Regions from separate parts of the Salicola sp. Rm-C-2C1-2 genome, predicted to be linked through region 2. Evidence: riboswitches for the same ligand, from Rfam matches in the RefSeq annotation. Region 2 holds a riboswitch; the other holds the start of a gene.

Region 1 (9,835 bases), on a different contig from region 2:
GATCCATCGCTGCATCCCTCCAGTCATGACGAACAGTTGTAATAGGAAACACCGCCAACATTGAACAACTCGGGCGGCTTCAGTCTGTAGAATGCCGTCTCAACCTCATTTGACTGCTCGGCGTAAGGCTGGGTCATGACGTCCTGCAGCTGCCGCAGTGGTGCGTAGTGGCTCTTGGAGGCCTGCTGGTAAGCGGGTACAACGAACCACTCGCGCAGCGTGTATTTGGGGTTCACGCGTTTCATCTGGTAAGCAAGCGCCTCACGGCGGCCCTGCGGGCCCGCGTTTGAATCGCTCGTGCTGTCGACACCGACAAGTGACTGCCATTTTCTGAGCCATTCTGACCAGCGTTTTTCCAGACCGTCGCGGTCCTCGTTCGCCATTGAAGCCTCCACGGATCCCTCGCTGTCCAACGCCCTGTAAAAGCTTTTCCTGAGCGGACCAATATCGTCGGGTATCTCCGAGAGCTCCCGGAAGAGGATCGTGTAATCCACAGGGGTCTGCGCCATCAGCGTCTTGAGCTCACCGAACAGCTCGGCGTCAAAGGCATCAAGGCCCAGTTTCGCCGCCCACATCGCTTCCATTTGGGCCTGCATATGCGCGGGAAACGCTCGCTCAATCTGATCGAGTTGCCAGAGATGATCCTGATTGCCCTCCAGAAGCGGACGCAACGCGGAGCAAAAGCTATGGAAGTTGCGGTGCGCTGCCTCGGGTTGATTCAGGAACGAGAAGTGATTGCCGCCACCGGTCCAGGGCTGATAGTACGGATCAAAAACCTCACAGAAGCCGAAAGGCCCATAATCCAGAGTGAAGCCACCAGCAGCGCAGTTGTCACTGTTGAAGTTGCCCTGGCAGTAGCCGACCCGGATCCAGTTGGCAATAAGAGACGTGAGTCGGCTGCGGAATTCGCGCGCAAGCAACAGCACTTTCTGGGGTAGATCGAGTTCATGGTCGATCACGTCCCCGTACTCCGTGCCAATCAAGTGCAACACGATCTTTTCAAGCTCTTCCATCGCATGTGGATGCTCATTCCTGCGGGCACGGCGACTGAACAGCTCCAGCTGGCCCACACGGATGAACGAGGGAGCAACACGGGTGGTGATCGCCACCGGCTCGGCAATAACCGTATCCGGCTCTGTCGAGCGTGAGCCACCCGAGTACCACGGCCGCCTGACCTTTTCGGTTTTCGAAACATACAGGCTCAGGGACCGCGACGTGGGAACGCCGAGCGCATGCATGTGCTCCTGTGCCAGGAACTCCCGCGCACTTGAGCGAAGAACAGCACGACCGTCTGCACCCCGGCAGTACGGCGTCCGGCCCGCCCCTTTAAGCTGCATTTCCCAGCGTTGTCCCTCGATGACGACCTCCACAACGGAAATGGCTCGACCGTCGCCGTAACCATTTCCGGTTTGGAAGGGGCACTGCTGGACCAATTCAGTACCATAGATGGAAAGGGCATAACCACAGGCCCAGCCGACCTTCCTCATCGACTCGGGAACAGGCGTGATATCGCCTGAAAAAAGAGAGACGAAGTCGGCAGATTGCGCCATGCTGTCGGCGAAGCCCAGCTCGCGAAACAGATCCTTGCTGTGGGCAACGTATTCCGGGTCCTTAATCGGCGTGGGGGTAACCGGCACATAATGACCCCTGAAGACCTGGCGCGGCTCATGGTCTTTCCCGCTGGCGTTCGCTTCCGGGTCGGCGTTGAGTCGGTCCATGAACGAGTAATCCGTCACCTGTGCGAGGTCATTGAGGCTCGCACAGGTGAATGAGGTTTGTTCGGCCACCTTATCGCCCCTATTCATGCAAAACGTGTTGCCGGTCAATCAGGCTTGTGAGGCATAACCGGACGTGTTTTTTAGTGTCGTATCGACATCAACAGCCTGTCAATGCGGGGCTGAAGCCCTCGCCGGGCGCAGCACAGCGATGAGCATGCTCACGCCGGTCGATGCCAGCAATGCGCCCAGGAAAGGCCCCAGTGTTGGCACACTATCCGGGAAACTCGCTGCCAATACGCCGCCGGTAAGGCTGCCTGTTGTGACCCAACCCGGCAGTATTGCCCCAACAAGACCAGCCACGCCGCCAGCCAGAGCCGCCAGGGCCGACATGCGCTGCCAGGGCCCCAGCAACACCGGCACCACGATTGCCGCACACAGCAAATCAGCAATCAGAAACAGACGAAGTACTGAAAACCCCTGGAGACCCACCCAGACGACGGGCACCATCAGCAAAACGGTGATCCACTGCGCGCCGCGCATCGACAGCCCCTTGCGACCGGTGCTGGCGACTGCCATGGAGGCAATGGCGTTCTGTAGGGTATCCACACTGGAGGCGACAAGAGTTACCGCCAATACGAGCGCCGGCAGGCTCAGCCAGCCCGGGGCTGCCGAAACGAGGGCAAAAAACGGGATGGGCGGCTCGCCCAGGGATAACGCCTGCATAGCCGCCAGCATCCCCAGTCCGCCGACAATCATCACCACGACCAGGGTGGCAACGGCGCCAAAGAGGGCGCCACGCCCCAGAGCCCGATTATTCTCGGCGGCCCAGACCCGCTGCCAATAGCCCTGATGGAACAGATTAGCCGCGGTGACCGCAATCACCAGGGTAAGCCCTACCGAGAGCGCACTTCCCATTGGCGCCGCGGGCATCGTCGCTTCCGGCGGCAAAGGCGGGAGCCCCCACCATGCCACCGCGGCCACGAGCAGCAACAGCGCCAGAAGCAACCAAGCCTGCCAGCGATCCGTTGCCATGCTGGCGCGTAACCCGCCCAGAGTTGTGTAGACAAGTGTGACCAAGGCAATACCGATGATAATCAGTGACGGATCGACGTCGGAAAGCAGTCCGGCAATGGAACCGATGGCGGTCAGTTCGGCTGCCAGGAAACAGGCCATGTAAGCCACCGAAACAAAGGCGACCCACCTCCGCACACCGGGGCCATAACAGGCCTCGGCGAACTCACTGATGCTGCGCCCCTCCGGCAGGCGCCTTCGGATCGCTGGCCCATAAAGCCCCAGAACGACAAAGGGAAGCGCGGCGCCAATCGCGTAACCAGCCAACCCAACAGGACCCACGAATGCTGCAATCTCCGGTGGCGCAAAAAGAATCCAGGCCCCCATGCTTGATGCAAGAAACGAGAGCCCAATCGACTGAGTCCCCTGGGAGTTGCGGGCTGTCACATAATCATCAAGGCGGATACCAGCCCGGCTTGCGCGCAGACCGAGCGTACCAAAGAGCGCCAATGCCGCACCGAGCGCGGCCAACGTCAGATAAGTCATTCGCACTTCCTCCGCCGGAATAAACCGGGTCAGGTTCCAGGGTCGGTGTTTTACCCTCTCAGCCTCGGATTTACACGAGGCTCCCCTGGCGACAAATTAATAAGGTTTGCAAATAGGGTCCCTGTCACCGGCCAACGCGTGGCCACCATAGGCTGTCAGAAATCGATCGATTGACGACCAATCCCCCTCTACAACCTCTTCAACGGTCGCTGATAGCGTGCGCGATCTGGGAGTGCCCCTGGTGGGCTCAACCGCGGGGCGCTGGAGATAGCCAATGCGGTGCTGTTCATATCGGTTGAAGAAGCCATCCAGACGGCCCTGTATGCGGCTGCCGCTGCCTTTTCCCTCAGGTCCGGTTAATGGCCGCAGCACATTGGCAAACCGGCACAGGTTCCAATGGGCGGCAATGGGTTGGGCGGAAAACGCATAACGGCCTGTTGCATCCGAGGGATGCCTGATGCGGTCAATATCAGAGTTGTCCATGAACCCCGAATAGGGGGTCAGGGACATACCACCATCGATCGCTGTCAGATGCGTATCGAGTTTGCTGTGGATGAACCCAACGCTTGCCCACTGCGCCATCGTTACAGCGAGCTTATCGCAGACCCGTTCAAAAAATGCTGTGTAGGGTGTGTCGCTATTGATCAGAGCAGGGTCGATTCGGGCAATGGCATAGTCGGTAAGACGTTCAAGCTCTGCCAGCCCCAGTTGGCTGAACGCGTACTCAAACGCGCCGATGGTCAACGGTGACTCGCCAGTCTTGATGACCGATGCGCGAGCCTGATCCAGTTTTCCACCCGCATCGTCATAGGCAATCGCAAGTACCCGCGGTGCTTGAACCCCCATTGCGTTGAGCACTTCGCCCATCAAAAGCTGGTGTAAGCCGTTTCTGACCGAGAGTTCAGCGCCAGCCAGGTCATGATCACTGTCTTCGTGTTGCTGCAATGACAGATCGCAGCGCTGGAAGCAACGATCAATATGCTCGCCCAGAGCAATCTCAGCCGTGGCTCCATGGCGTGGCTCGGGGGCACCCCAGGGCCGTTGTGCGACTTTGCGTCTGATTGGCCGGGCACCGAATGGTACCCGGTGGCCACTGGCAAATGCCGTGATCAGTTCCTGCGGTTGGCCACCAAGACCAAGCACGCTGGCAAGCGGTGCGTTAAACCAAAGCAGTTCAGGCTCCGCCAAGGGTTCCGGCTCCGCCGGGCTGTACATCACCTTTGGCAATCGGGCGTAACTGTTATCCAGTGCCAGACCCGGCCACACAGCCCTAGCATCACCCAATTGCAGGTTATGACTGCTGACAGAATTCATGACTAACCCCGCTGTATAGTTTTGTTTCGACATTAATTGGGCGGTGATACTTTTGTCAATCTGATGTCGTTTCGCTATCATTAACCCATGAGTGACAATGCCAGCACCATCATCGCCGACCGCATCATCCATCTCGCCTGGCAGAGCCACAGCTCTGAGCATGGGCGCGAGTGTGAACTGAGTGGCGCCCAGTGGGCCGCCGTCCGGTTTCTGGCACGCTCGAATGCGATATCGCGCAAGCCGTCGGCCTTTGCCGAATTTCACGGCACCACTCGTGGCACGGCATCGCAGACGCTGAAATCACTCGAATCGGCAGGGCTGGCGAAGCGGGAGAAGGACAGCCGCGATGGCCGGAGCGTGCGCTTCTCGCTGACTGAGGCGGGTGACGCTATCGCGCTCAATGACCCGGTTCTGAGCCTTAAAGAGGCGGTACAGCGCCTCCCTGAGGCTCAAAGGCAGTCGCTGGGCCACCTCATTGAACAACTCACCATCACCCTCTCAGAGAAAGACGGTCATCATTGCTTTGGATGCTGTCATGACTGCGTCCACTTCACTCCCAACGCACGGGAGACGAACGACGGCATCTGTCGGCTGGACGATCAGGCGTTACCCGTGGACGATCCCAGCGCGCTGTGCGTCTACTTTGAACCAGATTGCTAGCCGGAGAACGCCTCGTCCAGAAGCGATAGTATCCACTGCTGCAACGGATCCTGGCTGGTACGGGGATGCCAGGCGGCAATCACGTCGAAGCAGGGCGGCGACTCCTCAAGCTCAATGGGGCGTACCAGCGGATGAGGCAGGATTCTCGAGGGCAGAAAAGCGACACAGTCGCTGGATGCAACACAGGTTGGCGCTGCGGAGAAGCTTGGCACCGACATCACTATATTACGCCCATACCCTTTGCTGGCGAACCAGTCATCGGCGGAACCAATCAGGTTGGCACGCGTTGGCGAGACGATGAGCTGCGGTAACTCAGCGATCTCGCCGATGGTCAGCTGTTGCTCATGCAGCGATGACTCATTGCCCGCCACGCAGATGTGATACTCCGAGAACAACAGCTTGGTCTGGCAGCTTTCCGGTGCGAAGGCGGGAAAAGTCAGCGCCATGTCCAGCTCCCCGGAGGCCAGCATGGCGTGCACTCGGTCACTCTCAAAATCACGTACGATCAGCTTCAGCCCCGGCGCCTGCTGCCGGACCCTGGTGACCAGCTCAGGCAGCACCACTTCCACCGCGTAATCGGTGGCGGATATGACATAGGTCCCCTGCACACTTGCCGGATCAAACCGCTCCGGGGGAATCAGCTGCTCGATACTGTCGAAGACCGCCTTCACTCGCGGCTCAAGCTCTTCCGCCAACGGCGTTGGGACAACGCCCTGGCGTGAGCGCAGAAACAGCCGGTCCTGAAAGATCTCGCGCAGCTTGTTCAATTGCGCACTCACCGCCTGCTGCGTCATTCCCATCTGGCCCGCGGCCCGAGTCAGACTTCTCTCTTTCAGCAACGCCCTGAGCACACGCAACTGCTTCAGGTCGATGTTACTCAAACCACTCATGTTTGTATTTTTCACCAAAAATTACTGTTTCTGTTTGTGATGATACGTCCTTAACCTTGTCCCTGTCATCGACGCTATTCAATGGGTACGCAGCCTTCTGCGCCCGTCCGCCTGATACGTCAGGCCCGCAACAAACAGGAGCACGACATGGTCGAGATACTGCCGAAAGCGCAATACCAGCAACTGATCAAGCCCAACTATCGGATGCTGATTGGCGGCGAATGGACTGATAGTGGGTCCGCTCGGACGATTGCGACGATCAATCCAGCCACCGGCGAGCCCCTATCGCACCTGCCCCTGGCGGATGCCGACGATGTTAACCGGGCTGTGAAAGCAGCGCGTGGAGCCTTCCCAGCATGGCGCCAAACATCGCCTCAGCAGCGCCAGCAGGCACTGCTGACGATTGCGGATCGGCTGGAGGCGCGTTCCCAAGAGTTTTACCACCTGGAGACACTGGACAACGGCAAGCCCATCAGGGAATCAAGCCAGATGGACATCCCGATGGCGATTGACCACTTCCGCTACTTCGCCGGTGTCATCCGCTCGCACAGCGACGAGGCAACGCAGCTTGACGAGAATACGCTGAGCTTGGTTCTGAGTGAGCCCATGGGCGTCGTCGGGCAGGTCATCCCCTGGAACTACCCGTTGCTGATGGCCGCCTGGAAGCTGGCGCCGGCGATTGCCACCGGCAACACCGTGGTTATCAAGCCAGCGGAGATGACCTCCATCACGCTGCTGACGCTGGGTGAAATACTGAATGAGGTGCTGCCCGCCGGGACCGTCAACATCATCACGGGTAAAGGCTCCGAGGCCGGCCAGACACTGCTTGATCATCCGGACGTCGATAAGCTGGCGTTCACTGGCTCCACGGACGTGGGCTATCGCGTGGCGAAAGCCGCGGCCGACAAACTCGCGCCCACCACGCTGGAGCTGGGCGGCAAGTCGGCGAACATTGTCTTCCCGGATGCCAACCAGGAAAAAGCCCTGGAAGGCGCTGCCCTTTCGATCCTGCTCAACCAGGGCCAGGCCTGCGAATCCGGCGCCCGCCTTCTGGTGCACCGGTCCATCCTGGATGACTTCCTGGCATCGCTGAAGAACCGGTTCGAAACCATCAAGGTTGGCGACCCCATGGATCCGACGACCCAGATGGGTAGCCAGGTAAGCCAGCAGCAGACGGAACGCATCTTGGGCTATGTCGAGCTCGCGTCCCAGGAAGGCGCCACCATCCTGACCGGCGGCAAGCGTCTTGAAGACGAAAGCCACAGCAATGGCTGCTTCATCGAACCCACACTCATTGTGGATGCCAACAATGAGATGCGGGTTTCCCAGGAGGAAATATTCGGCCCGGTTCTGGTGGTCATGCCCTTCGATGACGAGGACCACGCGATTGAACTGGCCAATGACTCTGAGTACGGGCTGGCGGGCGCTGTCTGGACGCAGGACATCAATCGCGCCCTGCGGGTGGCACGCGCGGTCAGGACAGGCCGGATGTGGGTCAACACCTACCATGAACTGCCGGCCCACGCGCCTTTCGGCGGCTACAAGAAGTCCGGCATCGGGCGCGAAACCCACAAGATGATGCTGCACGACTACACCGAGACCAAGAGCGTCATCATCAGCCTGAACGAGGCCACCAACGGCCTCTTCTGACCCCTGCGCCACGGGGCCTGCCAACCAATGGTCAGGCCTCGCTTCCATCTCCTCATTCAACTGAAAAGGTTTGAAAATCATGAATACGGAATCGCTTTTTGAATCCGTCAGACTCGGCGATCTGACACTGACAAACCGTATCGTTCTGCCACCGCTGACGCGCTCCAGGAGTACTCAGCCGGGCAACGTGCCCAACGACATGATGGCGACCTATTACGCCCAGCGGGCGTCGGCCGGCTTCATGGTCTCGGAAGGTACCCAGGTCGAACCCCGGGGTCAGGGCTATGCCTGGACGCCTGGTATTTCCACCCCTGAGCAGGTCGAGGGCTGGAAAAAGGTGACCGAGGCCGTTCATACCCAGGGCGGCACCATCTTCTGCCAGCTCTGGCACGTGGGGCGGATCTCACACCGCTCACTGCAACCTGAGCGGGCAGCACCGGTGGGTCCGTCGGCCATCCGCAACGAGACCGTTAAGGTGTTTGTTGAGACCGGCCCCGGTGAAGGCATGATCACTGATTCCGACGAGCCCCGCGCCCTGAGCACTGATGAAGTCGGCGAAATGGTTGAGCTGTACGCCCGGGCGGCGCGCAACGCCATGGAAGCCGGCTTTGACGGGGTGGAGATCCACAGCGCCAATGGCTACCTGGTCAACCAGTTCATCTCCGAACACAGCAACCACCGCACTGACCAATACGGCGGCAGCCTGCGGAACCGGTTGCGCTTCCTTGAGGAGATCGTCAGCGCGGTTTCCCGGGAAGTGGGCGCCAACCGCCTTGGTGTCCGGTTCTCGCCGCTGTTCGAGAGCACCGACGAAGAACGCGTTTACCTCGGGCTGGTTGAATCCGATCCCCACGAAACCTATGTGGAAGCGGCCAAAATGCTGGACCGCCAGGGCATCGCCTACATCTCGATTGCCGAAGCAGACTGGGACAACGCCCCCGAACTGCCGGACAGCTTCTGCCAGGCATTACGGGACGCGTTCAGTGGTGCGCTGATTTTTGCCGGCCGCTATACGCCGGAGAAAGCCCTGCGTATGCTGAATGCGGGCTATGGTGATCTGTTCGCATTCGGCAAACCCTTCATTGCCAACCCGGATCTGCCCCATCGCATCCGGCATGACCTCCCCTGGAACAAGGTGGACCCGGCGACAATGTACGGTGGCACCGCCCACGGCTACACCGACTACCCCACCTATGAGCAGCAGGTCCAGCAGAGCGCCCCGGAACCGGAAGGCGTTTCCTGAAAGGCACAGCCACACGCACCAGGCCCTCCTACCGCAGGGCCTGGCGCAATCCGTATCACCGGTAACAGCCACACCGATTTAAGTCAGCCCACCCTCAGGGGGTAACGCTGATTGCCGCCCATTGACGTCACCTTCAGCAATACTCGAAACGCGGCTATCGGATTTCGGCGCCCCCCGGCGAATACTGAAATACCGGGGTTTACCCTTACTGGGAGAGTCCGGTCTCGGTTGAAGGCTCGCATGAGGGCGTGGGTTACATGGAGCTGACCGGTTACCCCGATTAAGCCATAGTGGCTGCTGACGCCAGTCCGGCCGGGGCCAGCGCTCCGCCACTGGCATGTTAGCCTGCACAACTCATCCACGCTGTAGGGTGCTTATTCATGCAGATCATTGCGTTCCATACGCTTAAGGGTGGCACCGGGAAGACCTCAGCCGCCGTTAATGTTGCCTATCTGGCCAGTCAGGCTGGCATCCCAACTGTACTATGGGACCTTGACCCTCAGGGGGCAGCAACCTGGCTTCTGAGCCAGGATCAGGCGGAAAATGGCCGTAAGCTTGGCCCACTGGTTAAAGGCAAGAAGCCGATTGGTGCTTTCATCCATGCCACACCCTACGCTCGGCTCGAGCTGATCCCTGCCCACCGGAGCGCACGCAACCTCGACATCAAACTGAGCCAGTTGAGCTCCAGTGATGCCCTCAAGCGCTGGCTCAAGTCACTCTCCGAGGAAACAGCGCTGGTTATTCTGGATTGCCCACCATCGCTCTCCGAACTGGCTGAGCAGGTGCTGAACGCCGCCAATGCC
Region 2 (9,835 bases):
GTCCCAATGAGCATGCCCGCCATCTCCAGCAACTTCTGCATCCTTTCATTTACCGGCGTTACATCGATTTTTCGGCTTTCGAGTCGCTTCGGGAGATGAAAAAGCTCATCCAACGCGAAGTGCGTCGGCGCTCGCTGGAGAACAACATCAAGCTGGGCGCCGGCGGTATTCGTGAGATTGAGTTTGTGGTCCAGGCGTTCCAGCTCATTCGCGGTGGCCGCGAGCCGGTACTCCAGGAGCGTCGCCTTAGGGAAGTCCTGTCCGCACTGGGCTCCATGGAGCTGTTGCCCGAGGAGGTGGTTGCGGACCTGGACCGGGCTTATGTATTTCTGCGGGATATCGAACATGCACTTCAGGGCATAGCGGACCAGCAGACCCAGACGTTGCCTTCGGACGAGGTGGGTCGTACCCGCGTTGCTCTGATCCTGGGGTACTCCGATTGGGCCCGTCTCGCCGACGATCTTCGGGCGCACCGGGACCGGGTCAACGCGCATTTTGCGGACATTATCGCGCTGGCAGAGGATGACGATGACCAGGAAGATGGCCATGACCGCTGGGAGGATCTGTGGGCCGGCACACTCGACGAGGAGGCCGGAGTCAATTGGCTGGACAGGGCCGGGTTCGAATCCGCCTCGCAATCCCTGGGGCATCTCAATACGCTGCGGACAAGTCGGGCCGTCACCACACTCCAGAGTGAAGGGCGTCGCCGCCTGGATCGCTTCCTGCCGCGCCTGCTGGCCAATCTGGCCGAGGAGTACGCGCCCTCTGCAACCCTTGAACGGGTACTGCCGCTGGTAGAGGCGGTGCTGCGCCGCAGCGCTTATCTGCTGCTGCTGACGGAGAATCCCAGCGCACTGCGTGAGCTTGTGCGCCTGTGTGCGGCCAGCCCCTGGGTTGCGGATCAGCTCGCGGAGACGCCGCTGCTGCTGGATGAGCTCCTCAACGCCGAGAGCCTCTACACACCGCCGGATCGGGACCAGCTTCAAGCGGATCTGAACCAGCAGATGCTGCGCATTCCGCTTGATGATCTGGAAGAACAGATGGAAGCGCTACGTCACTTCAGGAAAGCCCATGTTCTGCGGGTGGCCGCTTCCGAGATCCGCGGCACCCTGCCGCTGATGAAGGTCAGCGACTACCTCACCTGGATCGCGGAGGCGGTTCTGGAGCATGTGGTGACACTGGCCTGGCACCACCTGACTCAGCGGTATGGCACACCAATGGATGACCAGGGTCAGCCCGTTGAGATGGATTTCGCCATCATCGGCTACGGTAAATTCGGCGGTATCGAGTTGGGCTACACCTCGGATCTGGACCTGGTGTTTGTCCATGACAGTGATCCACAGAACACCACCGATGGTGACAAGCCCATCGACAATGCGGTGTTCTATGCCCGCCTGGGGCAGCGGGTGGTACACATCCTCCAGGCGCAGACGCCGTCCGGTCAGCTTTACGAGGTGGATATGCGCCTGCGGCCTTCCGGTAATTCAGGGCTTCTGGTGTCCACCCTCGGGGCTTTCCAGAGCTACCAGGAGCGTGACGCCTGGACCTGGGAACATCAAGCTCTGGTCCGTGCCCGGTGGGTGGCAGGCAGCCAGGCTTCCGGGGAGCGGTTCGCGCGGATCCGTAATGGCATTCTGCAGCGCGAGCGTGACCCGGAGACGCTCAGGGAAGAAGTGGTGGTGATGCGCCAGCGTATGCGGGATGCCCATGCCTCCACCGACCCTGGCATATTCCATATCAAGCAGGATCCGGGCGGAATTATCGACATCGAGTTCATGGTCCAGTACCTGATCCTGGCCTGGGCACACCAGTACCCCGCCATTACCCGTCAGCCGGACAACATCCGCCAGATGGAGTCACTGGGAGAAGCAGGATTGCTGGATACCGTCATGGCCGAACGCCTGCGGGATATCTTCATTGCTATGCGCTCCACGGTACACCGCCGTGCCCTTCAGCGCCTGAACAGTGAGGTGCCCGTGGATGAGTTCGAGGCCGAGAGGCGTTATGTTCTGGAATGCTGGCAGCACCTGATGCACCCCCCGATTTAAGGGATTGTAGTGTAAGCGCGCCAGCGCGGTTCTCAATAAGGGCCAGTTTCCTGCTAGAATCCGGTGTTTGATGCTCTCGCCGAAAACACAGACAAGAGGAGTTGGCGGCAATGTCGATGGCGGATCGTGACGGTCTTATCTGGCTCGACGGGGAACTCGTGCCCTGGCGCGATGCCAAAGTGCACGTACTGACCCACACCCTGCACTACGGCATGGGCTGCTTCGAAGGGGTGCGCGCCTACAGCACTGGCGAAGGCCCGGCAATCTTCCGTCTTCAGGATCATACTCGGCGGCTGTTCAACTCCGCGCATATCCTGAACATGAAGATGCCTTACGAGCAGGAGACCCTCAATCATGCTCAGCGCCTGGTGGTGCGCGAGAATGGGCTGGCCTCCGCCTACATCCGCCCAATGGCGTTTCTCGGCTCTGAGGGTATGGGCCTGCGCGCAGACAACCTCAATGTACATGTCATGATCGCCGCCTGGGAATGGCCCTCCTACATGGCGCCGGAAGCACGTGAGCAGGGCATCCGTATCCGTACCTCCTCCTACACGCGCCATCACGTGAACATCACCATGTGTAAAGCCAAGGCCAATGGCAACTACATCAACTCCATGCTGGCGCTCAATGAAGCGATGGAGTGTGGGTATGATGAAGCCCTGCTGCTGGATAACGAAGGCTATGTCGCTGAAGGCAGTGGCGAGAACCTGTTCATTATCAGCAATGGCGAGCTTCACACGCCGGAGCTCACGTCCTGCCTGGATGGCATCACGCGCCGAAGCATCCTCGCGTTTGCCAGAGAGCTGGATATTCCGGTCCGGGAACGGCGGATTACGCGCGATGAGATCTACATTGCGGACGAAGCCTTCTTCACGGGCACAGCTGCGGAAGTACTGCCAATCCGTGAACTGGATAATCGAACCATCGGCAAGGGCAGTCGCGGGCCCATCACCGGGCAGCTCCAGCAGATGTTCTTCGATGCCGTTGAAGGGCGCCGGGAGCAGAATAGGGATTGGCTGACCATCGCGACCTGAGTCAGGGACCGTTCTGTTAATGGCCCGTTGGCTCTACTCGCTGCTGCTGACACTCCTGCTGCCGGGTGTTCTTGCGTTTCTGTGGTACCGGGGACTGTGGGACAGCCGGTATCGCGAAGGCTGGCTGGAACGCTTGGGGCACGGGCCGCTTGCGGAAAATTCCGGCACTTTGTGGGTGCATGCGGCCTCTGTTGGCGAGGTCATTGCCGCAGCACCCATGATTCGGCTGCTACGCCAGAAAATGCCGGAGCGCCCGATTCTGGTCACTACCATGACCCCCACGGGGGCCGAGCGGGTGCGCGCGGCTTTCGGCGATACCGTGGCGCATGCCTATATCCCTCTGGATCTGCCCTGGCTGGTGAGCCGCTTTCTCCGGCGCCTGAAGCCCGCGGCGCTGGTGATTATGGAAACCGAGGTCTGGCCCAATCTGGTGCAGGCGTGCACTCGTCGTGGTATTTCGGTGATCCTCGCCAATGCTCGTCTTTCAGATAAATCCGCAACGGGGTATGCCCGCATCGCCCCATTGACGCTGCCAGCCTTCCGAAGCCTTGACTGGATTGCCGCGCAGTCGGATGCTGATGCCCAGCGCTTTCGGGCGATGGGGGTGCGCTCGGAGCAACTCTCGGTGACGGGGTCCATCAAGTATGATCTGAGCATTCCGGAGGCTGTGCACAACGAGGCGATGGCGTTGAGACGTTCGTTCAGCGGCCGGCAGCCGGTCTGGATCGCCGCCAGTACCCATGAGGGCGAGGATGAAGCAGTGCTTGATGCCCACCGCCCGCTTATGGCGCGTCATCCTGAAGCGCTGCTGGTGCTGGTGCCGCGCCACCCTGAGCGTTTTGACGTGGTTGCCCGGTTGATTGAGGAAAAAGGCCTCAACATGGCCCGTCGTGCGGCTGGTGATGAGCTTGAGGAAGCCCAGGTCTACCTCGCGGACACCATGGGGGAGCTTTTGATGCTTTTCGGCTGTGCGGATGCGGCCTTCATCGGCGGCTCGCTCATTGAGCGGGGTGGCCATAATCCTCTGGAGGCGGCCGCCTGGTCGCTACCGGTTCTGACAGGCCCGCATGTTTTCAACTTTGCCAGCGTTTTCGAAATCCTGGAGGATGCGGCGGCGGTTCACTTCGTGGAGAACGCTGACGCACTTGCCGGGGCGCTGGCCACGTTGCTGGCGGATGGCTCAACGCGGGAAGATCAGGGCCAGCGTGCCCGGGCCGTTGTGGATGCCAACCAGGGCGCGGTGGCACGCTTGGTTGAGGGGATCCGGCTCCGGCTTGCGCGTTACTGACCTTGGTCTCCGTTTCCATCAGCTTCCCGCTCCTCGCGGGTTACCTGCTTTGCAAGCCGTTCAATGCCGGGTGCCGTGGCGCTGAGCCAGCGGTCCAGTCCCGCCAGATCCTGCGGGCTCAGTGTTCCGGCGGTCTGTTTCAGGCGCAGGGTGTTGAGCACATAGTCGTAGCGGGCGTTGGCGTAGTCACGCAGCGCCACGTAGTAGTTCTGCTCGGCGTCGAGCACTTCCACGATATTGCGCGTACCCACTTCGTAGCCGGCGCGGGTGGCATCCAGCGCGCTGCGGCTGGAGACGATGGTCTGGCGCTGAGCATTGATGGTCTGGATGTTGGTCGTGATGCGTCGGAACAGCGAACGCGCATCCAGCCGGACGTTGCGCCTGACTGTGTCCAGCTCCCGCTCCGCCCGTTCCGTCTCGGATCGCACACGCCGTACACCGGCCTGAGTACCGCCGCCACTGTAAATCGGAATGTTCAGTGACAGGCCGACGGTGGTGTCAGTGCGCGGGTACTCGTCGAGAGGGTTGCTGTATGCCCCGGGGCTGCCGCTTGGCAGCTCAAAATTGTTGTCCTGGTGCTGGCGCTCGACCCGGGCGAACAGATCCAGCGTAGGCAGATGCTCGGAGCGAGCGGCGCTGACCTGCTCGCGTTTGGCGTCCACAGTAAGCTGTTGCGCTCGCAGTTCCCAGTTCTGCTCCAGTGCGGTCTGGGCCCATGCCTTGGGGCTGTCCGGTTCCGGGGTGTTGATCGGGAAGTCCGTCTCAAGCCGTTCCAGGGTTTTGGGGAACTGGCCGGTCAGCCGTGCCAGGCTTTCGCGTTCAATGTCCAGCTGACTTTGCGCTGCAATCCGCTGTGAGCGGCTCGCATCGTAGCCGGCGCGGGCTTCTTCCACCTCGGTGGTGGCCACGAGCCCCACGTCATAACGCTCCTTGGCCTGTTCCCACTGGCGCCGGAGCGCCGCTTCCTGAGCTTTGGCGGTGTCCAGCTCGTCCTTGGCACGCAGGACATTGAAGTACTGCTCCGCGACTTTGAGCATCAGCCCCTGTTCAGCGCGCGATAGCTCCGCGGCCGCTACCTCGCTCTGCTTCTGGCTGGCCTGGAAGCCGTACCAGGCGTTGGCCCGGAACAGCGGCTGGCTGAGCTCGAGACCGTATTTGTGGCTGGTGAGGTCGCCATCCAGAGTGTTGCGTTCGGTGTAGGACGATTCACCGAAAGCGTCCAGCTGCGGCAGCAGCGGCGCCCTGGATTCATCGACCGCTGCTTCCCGGGCCTGGCGGGCAGCGCGGGCCGCGGCCAGATCCGAGTCATAGGACAGAGCCTGTTCATAGATATCCATCAGACCCTCGCCATGAGCCTGGGCGGCGGGGAGTAGCAGAGCTGCAATCAGTGCGGGAAAAGCGCGCGCTTTCATTCGTTCCCTCAAGCGTTGATCAGGGTGAGCCGTGACCGGCGGTCACCATTATGGACAAGTTGCGGTCGGATCTCTAGACTCAAGTTGACTGTCTTGACGGGGTGCCGGTCCCGCGGTGGCTTTTGCCGCCACGGCTGGCTGAGATTGCGAATGCAGAACCCGCAGACCTGATCCGGCTAGCACCGGCGTAGGGATCGAGACAAGCGTGCCCGAGCTGTAACGCCTGTATCGCACTTACTCAGATCTGCTTCTGCGTTCTCCCGTCCGTTCAACCATCAGCGGAGGAGAACCACTCATATGAGTCCATCCGACCAGTTCCTGAGCGAGAACGAGCGCGTCAATGACGCCACCATCGAACAGCTGCCGGCGTCACACAAAGTGTATGTGATAGGCAGCCGCCCGGACCTGCGCGTCCCCATGCGTGAGATCCAGTTGAGTCCGACTGATACTGCCGAGGGTCCTGAGCCCAACGAGCCGCTGCGCGTCTATGATACCGCCGGTCCCTACACCGACCCGGAGGCTGTCATCGATCTGCGTCAGGGGCTGACCCCGCTGCGTGCTGGCTGGATTGATGAGCGCAGGGACACGCAGCACCTGTCGCAGTTCAGCTCTGAGACAACCCGTCAGCGCCTGCGCGATCCCAGGCGGGATGCCTTCCGTTTCGGACACCCGCCCAAACCACGGGTGGCCCATGACGGTGGCAATGTGAGCCAGATGCACTACGCACGTCAGGGCACGATCACCGCGGAGATGGAGTTCATCGCTATCCGCGAGGGCGTCGAGCCGGAGTTCGTGCGTGATGAAGTGGCGCGGGGGCGTGCCATTATCCCCAACAACATTAATCACCCGGAATCCGAGCCCATGATCATCGGGCGCAACTTCCTGGTGAAGGTCAATGCCAACATCGGCAACTCGGCAGTGACTTCCTCCATTGAGGAAGAGGTGGGCAAGCTGACCTGGGCGATCCGATGGGGAGCGGATACCATTATGGATCTGTCTACCGGCAAGGATATTCATGAAACCCGTGAATGGCTTCTGCGCAACTCACCGGTACCGGTAGGGACAGTGCCCATCTACCAGGCGCTGGAGAAGGTGGACGGGGCGGCTGAAGACCTGACCTGGGAGCTGTTCCGCGACACCCTGATCGAGCAGGCGGAGCAGGGCGTGGACTACTTCACCATCCACGCCGGGGTGCGTCTGCACCATGTTCCCATGACGGCGGAGCGGACCACCGGCATTGTTTCCCGTGGTGGTGCCATCATGGCCAAGTGGTGTCTGGCCCGCCACGAGGAGAGCTTTCTCTACACTCACTTCAGCGAGATCTGCGAGCTGATGAAGGCCTATGACGTGGCCTTTTCGCTGGGTGATGGGCTGCGGCCGGGTTCTATTGCGGATGCCAATGACCGCCCCCAGTTCGCGGAGCTGGAGACGCTGGGCGAGCTCACAAAGATTGCTTGGGCGCATGATGTGCAGTGCATGATCGAGGGGCCAGGCCATGTCCCCATGCATCTCATCAAGGAGAACATGGAGCGCCAGCTCGAGTGCTGTGATGAGGCGCCGTTTTACACCCTGGGGCCGCTGACAACGGATATTGCGCCGGGCTATGATCACATCACCTCCGGGATTGGCGCGGCCATGATCGGCTGGTATGGTTGCGCCATGCTCTGCTATGTGACGCCAAAAGAGCATCTGGGCCTGCCCAACCGCGAGGACGTGAAGGAAGGGTTGATGGCTTACCGCATCGCGGCGCACGCGGCGGACCTGGCCAAAGGCCATCCCGGTGCCCAGCGCCGTGATGACGCGCTTTCAAAGTCGCGCTTCGAGTTCCGCTGGGAGGACCAGTTCAACCTCGGCCTGGACCCCGAACGGGCTCGTGCCTATCACGATGAGACCCTGCCCAAGGATTCGGCGAAGGTGGCGCACTTCTGCTCCATGTGCGGGCCGAAGTTCTGTTCCATGAAAATCTCACAGGAAGTGCGTGACTACGCGCGCGAGCATGGACTGACCGATGAGGCAGCGCTGCGCGAGGGAATGGCGGACAAGTCCGAGGAGTTCCGGGAACAGGGAGGTGATCTGTACCACGAAATCTGAAAGCGAAGAGGCCCTGATGGCAGAGCTGGACAGTACCTTTGATCATGATGACGTGACCATCGAGTCCGATGAGCCACTCTATCAGGGCTTTTTTCAGCTGCGCGGGCTGCGGTTCCAGCACCGCCTTTTCGGCGGTGGCTGGAGCCCATCCATGCACCGCGAGATTTTCTGGCGCGACAACTGCACCTGTGTGCTGCCCTACGATCCCTGGCGCGATGAGGTGGTGCTTCTGGAGCAGTTCCGGGCCGGCGCACTGGGGCGTGACGCCTCGCCATGGTTGCTCGAAGTCGTTGCAGGCATCAATGAGCCGGGTGACGATGGTGAAACAACCGCACGACGGGAAGCAGAAGAGGAAGCGGGGCTGACACTGGGGCATGTAGAGAGGATCTGTGACTACCTTGTCTCGCCCGGTGGTACCAACGAGCTGGTGCACCTCTATGGGGGCTGTGTGGATGCCACCGGCGCTGGCGGAATCCACGGTCTGGAGCATGAGAACGAGGACATCCGCGTCCAGTCTCTTGCCTTTGAGGCCGCCATGGAAGGGCTGCGCTCCGGTCACATCTGGAACGCGCCAGCGATTATGGCGTTGCAGTGGCTGGCGCTGAACCGTGAGCGGCTGCGTGATGAGTGGAGGGGGAGCTGATGGTGCAGCGATATGTACCTGACCTGACCCGCTTCGCGGCGGTGTGTGAGGCCAATTACCATCGGCTGAGCCATCTGGAGCGCCTGGGTCCTGACGCGGACTCCGATGTGTTCTTCCATCTCCGTGACGGTAGCCGCCACCTGGGGGATGTTCACCTGTGCCGGCTGGAAAAGGCCCGGTTTACCGAAACTTGGTATCTCGAGCAGGTGGCGAACAACGGCCGCTGGCTCAATGACCCGCGAATGACGGTGCGTGCTTACCATGATGTGGGCATGCTGGAGGTGATGAGCTGCTTCCGCCATGGCCGGATCCGCGCCGTCAATCCCTACCCGAACGCCCGTATGCATCTGCCGGACGAAAAACTGCAGATCAATCTGTTCCTCGCGGACTGGCTGGACTTCTGTCTTAAATTCGGGCAAGCGGCTGATATGGATTCGGTCTGGAGTATGGAATCCTGAACCCGTGATGACGATCGCTGAATCCGGCAGGCAATCAGGCTGTAACTTCGTTATATTGAGAGCATAGTGACCAAGGGAGCCCAAAGCCACTATGGATGCCTCCGCGGAGCCCCTGCATGTGCTGCAGATCACGGATCCCCATTTGATGGAGGATCCCGAGGGTCTATTGCTCGGTATAAATACACGCCAGACGCTTGATGCCGTCCTGGCGCACGTTCGTTCGCACTACGGGCAGCCTGATCTGGTGCTGGCAACCGGCGATATTTCGCAGGATGGCAGCGAAGCCGCCTATCAGCACTTCCGGGAACGCACGTCCTTTTTCGAGGGGCCGGTGTTCTGGTTTGCCGGAAACCATGACGCTGTGCCCGCAATGAAGCGGGCAATCGGCGGTACCCGCTCTGCGCAACGACGTTATCGTGGTCACGGGTGGCAGCTGATTTTTCTGGATTCATCCGTGCCTGAACAGGTGCATGGGCGGTTGGGGGAGGGTGAGCTGGCTTATCTGGAGGCCTGCCTCTGTGAGCATCCGGAGGATCATGCCCTGATCTGTCTGCATCATCATCCGGTACAGATCGGGGCTGAATGGATGAATGCCATCGGTCTTCAGGATCATGAGGCTTTCTTTGAGGTGTTGGCTCGTCATCCCCAGGTGCGTGGGCTGATCTGGGGGCATATCCACCAACAGCTGGACCAGGAGGACAGTGGTCGGCGTTTGCTTGCCTCGCCCTCCACCTGCGTGCAGTTCCTGCCGGAATCAGAGTCCTTTGCGGTGGATACAGCGCCCCCGGGATACCGCTGGCTGATGCTCTATCCGGATGGGCGGATCCATACTGGAGTGGAACGCATCGCCGATGCTAACTA

Evidence for each region. A riboswitch is a leader RNA that binds a small molecule or an ion and turns the genes downstream of it on or off. The one in region 2 is predicted to bind thiamine pyrophosphate.
Region 1: linked by a shared signal. The riboswitch ahead of AAF659_RS11510 (sodium:solute symporter family transporter) and the one ahead of thiC (phosphomethylpyrimidine synthase ThiC) in region 2 are both predicted to bind thiamine pyrophosphate.

The regions. Positions count from the first base shown of each region.
Region 1 is NZ_JBEFNF010000006.1:166,616-176,450, forward strand. Features, by position in the region: gene tenA (thiaminase II) at 1-7, opposite strand, end outside; gene AAF659_RS11505 (protein adenylyltransferase SelO) at 24-1,787, opposite strand; gene AAF659_RS11510 (sodium:solute symporter family transporter) at 1,887-3,275, opposite strand; TPP riboswitch at 3,264-3,372, opposite strand; gene AAF659_RS11515 (protein adenylyltransferase SelO family protein) at 3,372-4,589, opposite strand; gene AAF659_RS11520 (MarR family winged helix-turn-helix transcriptional regulator) at 4,677-5,249, shown strand; gene AAF659_RS11525 (LysR family transcriptional regulator) at 5,246-6,139, opposite strand; gene AAF659_RS11530 (aldehyde dehydrogenase family protein) at 6,287-7,789, shown strand; gene AAF659_RS11535 (alkene reductase) at 7,869-9,032, shown strand; gene AAF659_RS11540 (ParA family protein) at 9,413-9,835, shown strand, end outside.
Region 2 is NZ_JBEFNF010000005.1:74,708-84,542, forward strand. Features, by position in the region: gene glnE (bifunctional [glutamate--ammonia ligase]-adenylyl-L-tyrosine phosphorylase/[glutamate--ammonia-ligase] adenylyltransferase) at 1-2,048, shown strand, start outside; gene AAF659_RS10060 (branched-chain amino acid transaminase) at 2,159-3,082, shown strand; gene waaA (lipid IV(A) 3-deoxy-D-manno-octulosonic acid transferase) at 3,102-4,370, shown strand; gene AAF659_RS10070 (TolC family outer membrane protein) at 4,364-5,782, opposite strand; TPP riboswitch at 5,870-5,993, shown strand; gene thiC (phosphomethylpyrimidine synthase ThiC) at 6,080-7,873, shown strand; gene AAF659_RS10080 (NUDIX domain-containing protein) at 7,890-8,516, shown strand; gene AAF659_RS10085 (DUF1249 domain-containing protein) at 8,516-8,974, shown strand; gene cpdA (3',5'-cyclic-AMP phosphodiesterase) at 9,066-9,835, shown strand, end outside; gene AAF659_RS10095 (YqiA/YcfP family alpha/beta fold hydrolase) at 9,826-9,835, shown strand, end outside.